One region of the Streptomyces sp. NPDC001568 genome, then DNA from elsewhere that is predicted to be linked to it. Evidence: riboswitches for the same ligand, from Rfam matches in the RefSeq annotation. Region 1 holds a riboswitch; the other holds the start of a gene.

Region 1 (4,730 bases):
GCGAGCCGGCCCGCGAGCCGAGCCGGCCCACGCCCGCCCACCGCCCCCGCCCGCGCCGGCGGGGGCGCGTCAGGCCGTGTCGCCGTCCTCCCGCGGGGCGTCCGGTGCGGTCATGCCGTCGACCTCGGCCAAGGCCTCCTCCAGCCAGCGCAGCCAGAACGTCTCCAGGGCGATGCCCCCGTGCAGCACGAGCCGGCGCAGCCGGTCCTCGACGGCGTCGCGGCCCGGCGGGAAGTCCTTCGCCTCGATGGCCTCGTACGTCTCCAACTGCCCCCGGTGCAGATCCAGATGGCGCCGCAGTTCGGGCAGCAACCCCTGCGGTCCCACGACGCCCGCCGCCCGGATGCGCAGCAGCAGTGGATCCCGCATCGGCTTGGGGTCCTGGCTCTCGCCGACCCACCGGGCCAGCTCCGCGCTGCCGGCGGGCAGCACCTCGTACTCCTTCTTCCGGCCCCGGACGGGCACCTCGCCGGGCAGCGCCCGGATCAGCCCGCTCTCCTCCAGCCGACCCAGCTCCCGGTAGATCTGCTGGTGCGTCGCGGACCAGAAGTACCCGATCGACCGGTCGAACCGCCGGGTCAGCTCCAGCCCCGACGAGGGCCTTTCGAGCAGGGCGGTGAGGATGGCGTGCGGGAGCGACATGCCGCCATCCTAGGGAGGCGCGGCGCCGCTCAACGCCAGGCGGCGAGCGCCTCGGGGACGCGCGGGCCCGGGGAGTCCTCGTCGAGCAGGCCGCGGGCGCGCAGGAAGGCCGTCACGGCAGGCGACCAGGCCTGGCGCAGGCCCGCCGAGGCCAGCAGGTCCGGGTCCGAGAGCAGGGCCGTCGCCGGCCCGGTGCGGATGCCCGTCGGGGTGAGGACGGCCGCGTCGTCGGCCCAGCGGACCGCGAGGTCCACGTCGTGGGTGGCCATCACCACCGTCGTGCCCGCCCGCCGCAGCCCCGCCAGGACGTCCAGCAGCCGTTCCTGGCCGTCCGGGTCCAGGCCGGCCGTCGGCTCGTCCAGGATCAGCACGCGCGGGGCCATCGCGACCGCTCCCGCGATGGCCGCGCGCTTGCGCTGGCCGTACGAGAGCAGGTGCGTGGGACGGTCCCGCAGCGCGGTGATGTCCAGGGCGGCCAGTGCGGAGTCGACCCGTTCGCGGACCTCCGGCGCGGCCAGCCCCAGGTTCATCGGGCCGAACGACACGTCCTGCTCGACGGAGGCCGCGAACAGCTGGTCGTCCGGGTCCTGGACCACCAGCTGCACCGACGTCCGCAGCCGGGTCAGGCCCGACCGGTCGTACGTCACCACGGCGCCGTCGAGGCGCAGTTCGCCCGAGCCGGGCCGCAAGCCGCCGCTGAGCAGCCGCATCAGCGTGGTCTTGCCGCTGCCGTTGCGGCCCAGCAGGACCAGTGCGCGGCCCGGCGCGATGCCGAAGTCCACGCCGGACAGGACGGCGGGACCGTCCTCGTAGGCGTAGCCCGCGCCGACCAGCTCCACCAACGGGGTCACGGATACAGCTCCTTCAGTACGAGGGTCAGGCCGACCAGGGAGGCCAGCAGGGCGGCGGACGCCGCCAGGAAGCGCCGGGACAGGGCCGCCTCGGGGACGAGCACCCGCAGCGCGCCGTCGTAGCCGCGCCCGGCCAGCCCCTCCTGGAGTCGGCCAGCGCGGTCGAAGGCCCGTACGAACGAGGTCGCCGCGAGCCCGGCCAGCGAACGCCACACCGCGGCCCGGTTCGTGTGCCCGAGGCGGGCCGCCTGGGCCCGGCGGACCTGGGCCATCGAGTCGAGCAACAGGAACCCGATCCGGTACATGACCAGGGCCACGTCCACGACGGGGGCCGGCACCCCGGCCCGCACCAGCCGGGGCAGCACGTCGGAGACCGGGGTGGTGAAGGCGAACAGCAGCACCCCGAGCGAGGCCGCCGAGGTGCGCAGGAGCAGCTCGGCGGCGTGCCGGGGCCCGTCGGGGGCGAGCGAGACGAATCCCGCCGGCCCGCCCAGGGACACCAGCAGCGGCAGCGCCCCCGTGCAGCAGAACCCGAGCGGCACCCGGAAGGCCCGCCACAACTGCCGGCCGGCGACCCCGGCGGGGCCGAGCAGCACCGCCAGGGTCGCCGCGGCGACCAGCGGCCCGCCGGGCCAGGGCGGCAGGCACACGGCGGTGACCGTCAGCCCCAGCCCCAGCAGGGCCTTCTCCAGCGGATGGCGCCGCCGCCAGCGGCTGCCGTGCGCCGCGACGTCGATCGGCAGCACCGCGCTAGCGCTCCGCGCCGGCCGCGGGGGCCGTACCCGCGTCGCCGCCGGTCCCGACGCCCGTCCCGGCAGCGCCGTCGGCCTCGGCGGCCGCGAGCGCCGCGCCCTGCCGGCGCCCCTTGCGCACGCCGAAGTAGTACGCGAGCACGCCCGCGCCCAGCGCCGCCTGGAGGGCGAACAGGGCCGACTCGATCTCGCCCGACGGGGGTTCGTACAGGGGGGAGAACCAGGGCTCGTAGTCCGGCTTCAGCTCGGTGATGGCCGCCTCGGCCTGCGCGTCGGCGCCGGCGAACGGCTCCTCCTTGCCGTCCCCGAGCCCCAGCGCGAGCGGGAGCACGGCCAGCGCCGCCACCAGGAGCAGCAGCAGGGTGTTGATCTTCGCGTTCCTGGTCATCGCGCCGCCGCCTCCTGCTTCGACTTGGTACCGGTCAGCCGGGCGACGCCCAGGCGCACCAGGTCGGACTTGCTCGACTGCATCAGCAGCCGCACCACGAGGACCGTCAGCAGGCCCTCGCTGACCGCGAGCGGGATCTGGGTGAGGGCGAAGATGCCCGCGAACTTCTCCAGCGCGCCGACGAACCCGCTCGCGGGGTCCGGGAAGGCCAGCGCCAGCTGGACGGAGGTCACGCAGTAGGTGACGAGGTCGGCGAAGAAGGCGCCGAAGAAGACGGTCACCATCAGCGGCACGTCGAACCTCTTCAGCAGTCGGTAGACCCCGTAGCCCGCCCAGGGTCCGGCGATGGCCATCGAGAAGACGTTGGCGCCGAGCGTGGTGAGCCCGCCGTGCGCCAGCAGCAGGGCCTGGAACAGCAGGGTGATCGTGCCGAGGACCGCCATGATCGGCGGCCGGAACAGGATCGCTCCCAGCCCGGTGCCGGTGGGGTGCGAGCAACTGCCCGTCACCGAAGGGATCTTCAGGGCGGAAAGGACGAATGTGAACGCTCCGGACGCCCCGAGCAGCAGGGTGCTCTCGGGATTGGCCTTCACCTCGCGGGTGAGGGCGCGCACACCGTGGACGACGAAGGGAGCGGATGCGGCGCCCCAGGCGACCGCGTGCAAAGGGGGCAGGAACCCCTCGGCTATATGCATGAGTAGGGAGACCTCTCCAGCACCTCGTGGATGGACGACGTGCCCCGGCCGGTCTCCTGGCTCACGGGTACTGATGCCCTGACTCCGCCTTCCCGGGGCCGTGCGGTCTCCCGCGCGGAACCCAGTGGCTTCCCGCAGGAATGGAGCCGGACTTCCCGATCACAGTGGCGAGGGCCGCACCGGTTTTCCACCGGTTTCCCGAACACCAAGGCCCGCTGACAGTAGTCGGCCGCGCGGACCGGCAACAACCCGGCCCCGCCGGCGGGCGGTGACCCGGGTGGGTGCGGCCCGATGGCGCCCGGGGCCCGGCCGGGCCAGCGTGGGGGAGTGGCTGACGACTCCTTCGACTACTCGGACCTCTCCGCCGTCTACGTGAACTGCACCCTCAAACGCTCGCCCGAACCCAGCAACACCGAGGGCCTCATCGCGCGCAGCCGCGCCGTCATGGAGGCCGCCGGCGCCCGTACGTCCCTGATCCGGGCCGTCGACCACGACATCGCCACCGGGGTCTGGCCGGACATGACCGAGCACGGGTGGGAGAGCGACCAGTGGCCGGTCCTGTACAGCCGGATCATGGACGCCGACATCCTCGTGCTCTGCGGCCCGATCTGGCTGGGCGACAACAGCTCCGTCATGAAGCAGGTGATCGAGCGGCTCTACGCCTGCTCCTCGATCCTCAACGAACGGGGCCAGTACGCCTACTACGGGCGCGTCGGCGGAGCCCTGATCACCGGCAACGAGGACGGCGTCAAACACTGCGCCATGAACGTCCTCTACAGCCTCCAGCACCTCGGCTACGCCGTCCCGCCGCAGGCCGACGCCGGTTGGATCGGCGAGGCCGGGCCGGGACCCTCCTACCTGGACCCGGGTTCGGGCGGCCCCGAGAACGACTTCACCAACCGCAACACGGCCTTCATGTCCTGGAACCTCATGCACCTGGCCGCGCTCATCAAGCGCGCCGGCGGTTTCCCCGCGCACGGCAACCAGCGCTCCGAGTGGGACGCGGGCTGTCGCCTCGACTTCCCCAACCCCGAGCACCGCTGAGCCGTCCGGAGGCGGACCGGTGGGCCGACCCCGACCGGTGACGACAGGGGGCCCGGGGTGTGCGACACCCCGGGCCCCCGACCGCGCGCGGGTCCCGTCAGGTCAGCACACGTTGGGGTGCGAGACGTCCACCACGACCCGTTCCGGGTTGTGCAGGACGGTGACGCCGTAGGCCGGCTTGGTGTCGAAGGCGGCGCCGAAGGTCACGTACCCCTCGTAGTCGCCGGTCATGGCGATGCCCTTCAGCTTGGGCAGGTAGATCTTCTGCAGCCGGGGGCCCTGGTAGACGTTCTGGCCGGCGTCGTCGTGGCCCGCGGCCGGGTTCAGGCGGATCTCCAGGAAGTACTTCCCGGCCAGC
Region 2 (4,730 bases), on a different contig from region 1:
GTCCGGGCGGCTGAAGTGGGCCTGGGTCACCGGGGTCCCGCTGGCGTGGGACGTGGCCGTCACCCTCACCGCCAGCTACCAGAAGATCTTCTCCGAGGACGTCAAGGTCGGCTTCTTCGCCCAGCGCGACAAGTACCAGGCGGGCATCGACGCCGACAAGGTGCTGCCGCCCGCCAAGACCATGGACGAGATGCACACCGTGGTCACCAACGCCACGGTCGACGGCGTCCTGTCGGTGCTGTTCGCCGTCCTCATCATCATCGTGCTGGTGGACGCGGGCCGGACCTGCTTCAGGGCGATCGCCCACCCCGAGTCGGTCCGCCTCTCCGAGGTCCCGTGGTCCGAGTCGAAGATCGTCGCGCCGGCGGGGCTCATCGCCACGGCCGAGGAGAAGGCCGAGCTCGCGGCGGCCGGCCTCGACAGCGGCGGCGGCAAGGTCAAGGAGCCCGTCGCGTGAACACCGCGCGCGCGGTGGGCGGACTGCGCCGGGCGCTGACGAAGGCCCGGTACTACGTACGGGAGTTCTCCGGCGAGGCGGCGTACGACCGCTACGTCGCCCACGCCCGGGCCCACGACCCGGACGCCGGGGTCCTGACCCGGCGCGCCTTCGAGCGGGCCCGCACCGACGCCCGCGAGGCGGACCCCCGCGAGGGCTTCCGCTGCTGCTGACCGCCCGCGCGAAGGGCCCCGCCGCACCCCGGCGGGGCCCTTCCGCGTCCGCGGGTCGCCCCCGCCCTCCATCCGTCCCGCACACTCGACGCATGGACATGACGATCAGGGCGGCACTCCCCGCCGAGTACGAAGAGTTGGGCGATGTGACCGCGCGGGCCTACCTCGGTGACGGGTTGCTCGACGGGAATCCCGACGGCTCCTACGAGCGCGTGCTGCGCGACGTCGCCGGCCGCGCCGACCACGGCGAGGTCCTCGTGGCCGTGCTCGACGGGCAGCTGCTGGGCGGTGTGACGTTCGCCCCTCCGGGCAGCCCGCTCGCCGACATAGCCGGCCCCGGCGAGGCCGAGTTCCGGATGCTCGCGGTGGACGCCGCCGGCCGGGGCAAGGGCGCCGGAGAGGCCCTCGTACGGGCCTGCGCCGAGCGGGCCAGGGCGCTGCCCGGAGTGACCCGGCTGGTGCTCTCCACCCAGCCGCAGAGCCCCGCCGCGCACCGGCTCTACGGCCGCCTGGGCTTCGTCCGCACCCCCACGCGGGACTGGTCCCCGCTGCCCACGGTGCCCCTGATCACCTACGCCCTGGAGCTGTACGCACCCGAGCAGTAGCCACCCCGACACAACATGTGGGGGCTACCGCAACGAGCCGCCCCCACATGTATGCTCATGCCTGCTGTCGCCGCAGGGGAATCCGGTGCGAATCCGGAACTGTCCCGCAACGGTATGAAGTGCACCCATTGGTGCGTCCGCAAGTCCGAGGACCTGCCGACAGCGCGCCCGGCTCGACCGAACCGGGTGTCGACACGTCCGGGCCTCGCGGTTGGGCCGGTGGACGCCACGCGGTGCACGTACCGCCTGCCCTGTCCGGGCCGGTGCGTGGTCTTCCCGCGTGCGCCCGCTCTCCCCGCCCCGTCGAAGACCGGGCCGAGTGAGGGAGAGCTCCCCCCGTGACCATCGCGCCCGCCGCACCGCGCGCCGAGTCCGCCCAGTCCGCCAACGAGGCCGCGCTCGCGCCCGAGGGCCCGGGGACCGCACTGCTGCGCACCCTCACCGAACTCACGGCCGATCTGCCCGACACCGACCCCGGCCGGGTCGCCGCCGCCGCCCTGCGGGGTCGCAGCTCCGTCGCCGACGAGGCCGAACTGCGCGGGCTGGCCACCGAAGCCGCGGCCGGTCTGATCTCCGAGGACCCGGCGTACTCCCGGCTCGCCGCCCGGCTGTTGACCCTCGCCGTCGCCGACGAGGCCGCGGGCCAGGGCTCCACCTCCTTCGCCGAGTCCGTCGCCGTCGGCCACCGCGAGGGCCTGATCGCCGACCGCACGGCCGATTTCGTCGAGACCCACGCCGCCCGGCTGAACTCCCTGGTCGAGCACGCCCTCACCGAGGGCGCCGACGACCGCTTCGGCTTCTTCGGCCTGCGCACCCTGCACAGCCGCTACCTGCTGCGCCACCCGATCACCCGCCAGGTCATCGAGACCCCTCAGTACTTCATGCTGCGCGTGGCCTGCGGCCTCGCCGCGGACGAGAGCGTCCAGGCCGTCGAGGAAGTGGCCTCGCTCTACCGGCTGATGAGCCGCCTCGACTACCTGCCGTCCTCCCCCACGCTCTTCAACTCCGGCACCCGGCACCCGCAGATGTCCTCCTGCTACCTGCTGGACTCCCCGCTCGACGAGTTGGACTCGATCTACGACCGCTACCACCAGGTCGCCCGCCTGTCGAAGCACGCCGGCGGCATCGGCCTGTCGTACTCCCGCATCCGCGCCCGCGGCTCCCTGATCCGCGGCACCAACGGCCACTCCAACGGCATCGTCCCGTTCCTGAAGACCCTCGACGCCTCCGTCGCCGCGGTGAACCAGGGCGGCCGGCGCAAGGGCGCCGCCGCCGTCTACCTGGAGACCTGGCACGCGGACATCGAGGAGTTCCTGGAGCTGCGCGACAACACCGGTGAGGACCAGCGCCGTACGCACAACCTGAACCTCGCCCACTGGGTGCCGGACGAGTTCATGCGCCGTGTGAACTCCGACGGCCAGTGGTCGCTGTTCTCCCCGGCCGACGTCCCCGAGCTCGTGGACCTGTGGGGCGACGCGTTCGACGCCGCCTACCGCAAGGCCGAGGCGGACGGTCTGGCCCGCAAGACCATGCCCGCCCGCGACCTGTACGGCCGGATGATGCGCACCCTCGCGCAGACCGGCCAGGGCTGGATGACCTTCAAGGACGCCTCCAACCGCACGGCGAACCAGACCGCCGAGCCTGGCTCGGTCGTCCACTCCTCCAACCTGTGCACCGAGATCATCGAGGTCACCGACGACGGCGAGACGGCCGTCTGCAACCTCGGCTCGGTCAACATGGGCGCCTTCGTGGTGGACGGTGAGATCGATTGGGAGCGCCTGGACGAGACCGTCCGCACGGCCGTGACCTTCCTCGACCGCGTGGTGGACATCAACTTCTACCCGACCGAGCAGGCCGGGCGCTCCAACGCCCGCTGGCGTCCGGTGGGCCTGGGCGCGATGGGCCTCCAGGACGTCTTCTTCAAGCTGAAGGTGCCCTTCGACTCCCCCGAGGCGAAGGCCCTGTCCACGAAGCTCTCCGAGCGGATCATGCTGGCCGCGTACGAGGCCTCCTGCGACCTCGCCGAGCGCAGCGGCCCGCTCCCGGCCTGGGAGAAGACCCGTACCGCCCGCGGCGTCCTGCACCCGGACCACTACGACGTCGAGCTGAACTGGCCCGAGCGCTGGGACGCCCTGCGCGCCCGCGTCGCGAAGACCGGCATGCGCAACTCGCTGCTCCTCGCCATCGCGCCGACGGCGACGATCGCCTCGATCGCGGGCGTGTACGAGTGCATCGAGCCGCAGGTCTCCAACCTGTTCAAGCGCGAGACCCTCAGCGGCGAGTTCCTCCAGGTCAACGCGTACCTGGTGGAGGAGCTGAAGCAGCTCGGCGTGTGGGACGCGCAGACCCGCGAGGCGCTGCGCGAGTCCAGCGGCTCCGTGCAGGGCTTCGGTTGGATCCCGGCCGAGGTGCGCGAGCTGTACCGGACGGCGTGGGAGATCCCGCAGCGCGGCCTGATCGACATGGCGGCGGCCCGTACGCCGTTCCTCGACCAGTCGCAGTCGCTGAACCTGTTCCTGGAGACGCCGACCATCGGCAAGCTCAGCTCGATGTACTCGTACGCCTGGAAGCAGGGCCTGAAGACCACGTACTACCTGCGCTCGCGCCCGGCGACGAAGATCGCCCGCGCCGCGCAGGCCGCCGCCCCCGCGGCGCTCCCGCAGGCCGTGACCGACGCGGAGGCGCTGGCCTGCTCCCTTGAGAACCCCGAATCGTGCGAGGCCTGCCAGTAATGAGCACCACCAACAAGAACCTGCTGGACCCGGGCTTCGAGCTGACGCTCCGCCCGATGCGCTACCCGGACTTCTACGAGCGCTACCGGGACGCGATCAAGAACACCTGGACCGTCGAGGAGGTCGACCTCCACTCGGACGTCGCGGACCTCGCGAAGCTGACGCCCGGTGAGCAGCACATGATCGGCCGGCTGGTCGCGTTCTTCGCGACGGGCGACTCGATCGTCTCGAACAACCTCGTGCTGACGCTGTACAAGCACATCAACTCCCCGGAGGCGCGCCTGTACCTGTCGCGCCAGCTGTTCGAGGAGGCCGTGCACGTCCAGTTCTACCTGACGCTGCTCGACACCTACCTGCCCGACCCGGACGACCGCGCCGCCGCGTTCGACGCGGTCGAGGAGATCCCCTCGATCCGCGAGAAGGCGCAGTTCTGCTTCAAGTGGATGGACTCCGTCGAGAAGATCGACCAGCTGGAGACGCAGGCGGACCGCCGGCGCTTCCTGCTGAACCTGATCTGCTTCGCGGCGTGCATCGAGGGCCTGTTCTTCTACGGTGCCTTCGCGTACGTGTACTGGTTCCGTTCGCGGGGTCTGCTGCACGGTCTGGCGACGGGCACCAACTGGGTGTTCCGCGACGAGACCATGCACATGAACTTCGCCTTCGAGGTCGTGGACACCGTCCGCAAGGAGGAGCCGGAGCTCTTCGACGACGCCCTCCAGCAGCA

The links. Region 1 has a riboswitch for cobalamin ahead of ACFY0I_RS27685 (energy-coupling factor ABC transporter permease). Riboswitches for the same ligand answer to the same signal wherever they lie in the genome.
Region 2: linked by a shared signal. The riboswitch ahead of ACFY0I_RS02665 (ribonucleoside-diphosphate reductase subunit alpha) and the one ahead of ACFY0I_RS27685 (energy-coupling factor ABC transporter permease) in region 1 are both predicted to bind cobalamin.

Annotation. Positions count from the first base shown of each region.
Region 1 is NZ_JBIAVF010000016.1:85,890-90,619, reverse strand. It holds gene ACFY0I_RS27705 (PadR family transcriptional regulator) at 70-642, opposite strand; gene ACFY0I_RS27700 (energy-coupling factor ABC transporter ATP-binding protein) at 672-1,493, opposite strand; gene cbiQ (cobalt ECF transporter T component CbiQ) at 1,490-2,239, opposite strand; gene ACFY0I_RS27690 (energy-coupling factor ABC transporter substrate-binding protein) at 2,244-2,633, opposite strand; gene ACFY0I_RS27685 (energy-coupling factor ABC transporter permease) at 2,630-3,328, opposite strand; cobalamin riboswitch at 3,357-3,553, opposite strand; gene ACFY0I_RS27680 (flavodoxin family protein) at 3,620-4,372, shown strand; gene ACFY0I_RS27675 (hypothetical protein) at 4,475-4,730, opposite strand, start outside.
Region 2 is NZ_JBIAVF010000001.1:558,615-563,344, reverse strand. It holds gene ACFY0I_RS02680 (carbon starvation CstA family protein) at 1-457, shown strand, start outside; gene ACFY0I_RS02675 (CstA-like transporter-associated (seleno)protein) at 472-669, shown strand; gene ACFY0I_RS02670 (GNAT family N-acetyltransferase) at 762-1,274, shown strand; cobalamin riboswitch at 1,319-1,450, shown strand; gene ACFY0I_RS02665 (ribonucleoside-diphosphate reductase subunit alpha) at 1,613-4,006, shown strand; gene ACFY0I_RS02660 (ribonucleotide-diphosphate reductase subunit beta) at 4,006-4,730, shown strand, end outside.